One region of the Streptomyces sp. NPDC031365 genome, then DNA from elsewhere that is predicted to be linked to it. Evidence: riboswitches for the same ligand, from Rfam matches in the RefSeq annotation. Region 1 holds a riboswitch; the other holds the start of a gene.
What was found. A riboswitch is a leader RNA that binds a small molecule or an ion and turns the genes downstream of it on or off. The one in region 1 is predicted to bind thiamine pyrophosphate.

Region 1 (2,190 bases):
GACCGCGTACACGTCCGGCAGGGAGGACGTCAGGTGGCGGTCGGCCACGACCTCGCCCCGCGTCCCGAGTGCGATTCCGGAGCCCGCCAGCCAGGCCGTGGCGGGCCTGGCCCCGATGCCGACGACCACGGCACCCGCGGGCAGCCGGGTGCCGTCGTCCAGGACCACGGCACCCGGCTCGACGCGCTCCACGCGCGTGTGCGTGCGCAGCGCTGCACCGGCCTCGGCGTACCAGGCGGTCATCGGGGCGGCCACCTCGGCGGGAAGTGCCTCGGCCAGCGGACGCTCCTCGGCCTCCACGACGGTGACCGCGCAGCCCGCCCCGCGGGCGGCGGTGGCGAACTCCGCGCCGATCCAGCCGGCGCCGACCACCACGATGTCGTGCTGCCGCGCGAGCACCGGACGCAGCCGTTCGGCGTCGTCCAGGGTGCGCAGGAGGTGCACACCGGGGATGCCCTCCGCGCCCGGCAGCCGCACCGGTTCCGCGCCGGTGGCGATCACCAGGACGTCGTACGGGACGGGCCCGGCCTCCGTGTCCAGCTCGTGGTCGCCGGGGCGCAGGCCGAGCACCTCGCAGCCGAGCCGCAGTTCGATGCCGAGCTCCTCGAAGTCGACGTCGAAGGCGGAGTCCTCGGCCTTGCCGAGCAGCACCGCCTTGGACAACGGCGGGCGGTCGTAGGGCTGGTGGGGCTCCGCGCCGATCAGGGTCACCGTGCCGGTGAAACCCTGCTCCCGCAGGGCTGCCGCGGTCTGCACGCCGGCCATGCCGGCGCCCGCCACCACCACCCGCCGCGGTGCGGACCGTCCCGGTTCCTGCGTCTGCTCGCTCACCCGATCACCCTAGTCACTCGGTCGCCGGCGGGTTCTCGCGGTCCGGGAGCTGCTCCACCACGCTCGTGCCGCTGCCCGGCTGCGACTCCCACTCCCAGCTCTCCTCCAGCCGTACCCGCCCGTCGGGCAGCTCCACGACCGTGGACACGCAGTGCCCCGACGACGTCGTGCCGTCCCCCTTGAGCTGGACGTACCGGAAGTCCAGCCGGTCCCCCGCGCGGGTGCCCACCAGATACCCGCGCACGACGTCGCCGCCCGCGTACTCGGCCCATACCTCCCCGCCCCGCTCGTGGTAGTCGAACCGGGTACGGGTGCCGACCTGACCCGGAGCCTGGTCGGCGACGGGGGCGAGGACGAGTCCGTCGAGCGATCGGGCCACGGGGAGGCTCCCTTACCTGTGCGCTGCTCTGCGGGCTAGGGTGGCCAACGTACAAGCACTCGCGGGAGCCTGGACGCACCGGGCTGAGAGGGAGGCTGGCGGCCTCCGACCGTACGAACCTGATCCGGGTCATGCCGGCGAAGGGAGGGGCTGGACGCCCATGTCGCCCACGCGTACTTCTGACGTCCTCGTCGTCGGGGGCGGAATCATCGGACTGGTCACGGCCTGGCGGGCCGCGCAGCGCGGTCTGACCACGACCGTGGTGGACCCCGAGCCGGGGGGCGGCGCCGCCCAGGTGGCCGCCGGGATGCTGGCCGCCGTCACGGAGCTGCACTACGGCGAGGAGACCCTGCTCGGCCTGAACCTCGCCTCCGCTCGGCGCTATCCCGCGTTCGCGGCCGAGCTCACCGAACTCACCGGCCACGACCTCGGCTACCGCAGTTGCGGCACGCTCGCCGTGGCCCTGGACGCCGACGACCGCGCCCACCTGCGGGAACTGCACGCCCTTCACCAGCGGTCGGGGCTGGACTCGCAGTGGCTGTCCGGGCGGGAGTGCCGACGCCTGGAGCCGATGCTCGCGCCCGGGGTGCGCGGCGGGCTGCGGGTGGACGGCGACCATCAGATCGATCCGCGGCGGCTGGCGGCCGCCCTGGTCACCGCCTGCGAGCGGGCCGGGGTGACCGTCCACCGCGCGTGGGCCGAGCGGCTCCTCGTCACCGGCGGCCGCGCGAGGGGCGTTCTCGCCTCCGACGGCACCGAGCTGAGCGCCGGGCAGGTGGTGCTCGCCGCGGGCAGCCTCAGCGGGCGGCTCGCGGGCGTCCCGGAGGACGTGCTGCCGCCCGTGCGGCCCGTGAAGGGGCAGGTGCTGCGGCTGACGATGCCCGACCGCCCCGGTCCCTTCCTGAGCCGGACCGTACGCGCCGTGGTGCGCGGCAGCCATGTCTATCTGGTGCCGCGTGAGAACGGCGAGCTGGTGATCG
Region 2 (2,190 bases), on a different contig from region 1:
TCGAGTCGGTGCTGATGCGCTACCCGGACCGGGTGACGATGTGCATCAGCTCGCAGGCCGGGTGCGGGATGAACTGCCCCTTCTGCGCGACCGGGCAGGCCGGGCTGGACCGGAATCTGTCGACCGCCGAGATCGTGCACCAGATCGTGGACGGGATGCGGGCGCTCCGGGACGGTGAGGTGCCCGGCGGCCCGGCGCGGCTGAGCAACATCGTGTTCATGGGCATGGGGGAGCCCCTCGCCAACTACAAGCGGGTCGTGGGGGCCATTCGGCGTCTGACCGACCCCGAGCCGGACGGGCTCGGGTTGTCCCAGCGGGGGATCACCGTGTCCACGGTCGGACTCGTCCCGGCCATTCACCGGTTCTCCGACGAGGGCTTCAAGTGCCGGCTCGCCATCTCGCTGCACGCTCCCGACGACGAACTGCGCGACACCCTCGTTCCCGTGAACACACGGTGGAGGGTGCGCGAGGTCCTGGACGCCGGGTTCGAGTACGCGGCCAGGTCCGGGCGGCGGCTGTCCATCGAGTACGCGCTCATCCGGGACATCAACGACCAGGCCTGGCGGGGTGACCGCCTCGGGCGGATGCTCAGGGGACGTCCCGTGCACGTCAACCTCATCCCGCTCAACCCCACGCCCGGCTCGAAGTGGACCGCTTCCCGTCCCGAGGACGAGAAGGCGTTCGTGGAGGCGATCGCCGCGCACGGTGTGCCGGTGACGGTCCGGGACACCCGTGGACAGGAGATCGACGGGGCGTGTGGGCAGCTCGCCGCGAGCGAGCGGTAATGTGACCCGAGTACGTACATCTTCATATTCCGACAGGGGAGCGCCACAGCGCTGAGAGTGCGGTACCGGCCGCAGACCCTCCGAACCTGGCCCAGGTCATTCTGGGTAGGGAGATCGGTCATCACTCGAGCTGTTGCGCCCTGCCCGGGACCCCGCCCAGGGGTTCCTGGCGGGGCCGCGTCTCTTCCTGGTCACTCCAGGAGGAATCAAGTGGGTATCACCAAGAAGGTCACGGTCCTGGTCGTCGGGCTGGGGCTGGTCACACTGTCCGCGTGCGGGTCCTCGGACGGCGACGAGGCGAGCGGCGGCGGGTCCGGGACCGTGACCCTCGTCAGCCACAACTCGTGGGCCGTGTCGAAGGACGTCGTCGCCGCCTTCGAGAAGCAGTCCGGCTACGAGCTCAAGGTCCTCGAGGACGGCGACGCCGGGCAGGCCGTGAACAAGGCCGTCCTGACCAAGGACAACCCGCAGGGCGACGTCTTCTTCGGCGTCGACAACACCCTGCTGTCCCGTGCCCTCGACAACGGGCTGTTCCAGCCGTACGAGGCGAAGGGCTCCGATCGGATCCTGCCCGAGTACCGGGTGGACGAGGCCGGGCACCGGGTCACCCCCGTCGACAGCGGTGACGTCTGCGTCAACTACGACAAGGCATGGTTCGGCGAGCACGACCTCACCCCGCCGAAGACGTTCGACGACCTGGTCAAGCCCGAGTACAAGGACCTCCTCGTCGTCGAGAACGCCTCGACCTCCTCGCCCGGTCTCGGCTTCCTGCTCGGCACCGCGGCCAAGTACGGGGACGAAGGCTGGCAGAACTACTGGAAGAAGCTCAGGGCCAACGGCGTCAAGGTGGTCGACGGCTGGGAGCAGGCCTACAACGAGGAGTTCTCCGGCTCGGCCGGCGGCAAGCAGGCCAAGGCCGACCGGCCGCTGGTGGTGTCGTACGCCTCCTCGCCGCCCGCCGAGGTCATCTACGCCGACCCGAAGCCGGAAACCGCGCCCACGGGGGTCGCCGAGGGCACCTGCTTCCGCCAGGTCGAGTACGCGGGGCTGCTGGACAACGCGAAGAACCCCGAGGGCGGCAAGGCGCTGCTGGACTTCCTGATCAGCAAGACCTTCCAGGACGACATGCCGCTCAACATGTTCGTGTATCCGGTACGGGAGGGCGCCCAGGTGCCCGAGGAGTTCGTGAAGTTCGGGCCGCAGGCGAAGGACCCGGCGACCATGGACCCGGCGAAGATCGCCGAAAACCGTGACCAGTGGGTCAAGTCGTGGACCTCGCTCGTACTGAAGTGACGCGAGCCGCGGCGAAGCGGCACGGGAGCGCGGCCCGGCTCGGCCTGATGGCCGTGCCGGTCGCGTTCTTCGCCGTGTTCTTCGCCTATCCCGTCACCGCGATCGTCGCGCG

Region 2: another riboswitch for thiamine pyrophosphate. It lies ahead of ACZ5C2_RS31020 (thiamine ABC transporter substrate-binding protein); the one in region 1 lies ahead of thiO (glycine oxidase ThiO).

What each region holds. Positions count from the first base shown of each region.
Region 1 is NZ_JBVIIM010000019.1:20,597-22,786, reverse strand. It holds gene ACZ5C2_RS25270 (NAD(P)/FAD-dependent oxidoreductase) at 1-831, opposite strand, end outside; gene ACZ5C2_RS25265 (avidin-fold protein) at 845-1,210, opposite strand; TPP riboswitch at 1,262-1,373, shown strand; gene thiO (glycine oxidase ThiO) at 1,371-2,190, shown strand, end outside.
Region 2 is NZ_JBVIIM010000028.1:46,311-48,500, forward strand. It holds gene rlmN (dual-specificity RNA methyltransferase RlmN) at 1-785, shown strand, start outside; TPP riboswitch at 810-915, shown strand; gene ACZ5C2_RS31020 (thiamine ABC transporter substrate-binding protein) at 996-2,078, shown strand; gene ACZ5C2_RS31025 (ABC transporter permease) at 2,126-2,190, shown strand, end outside.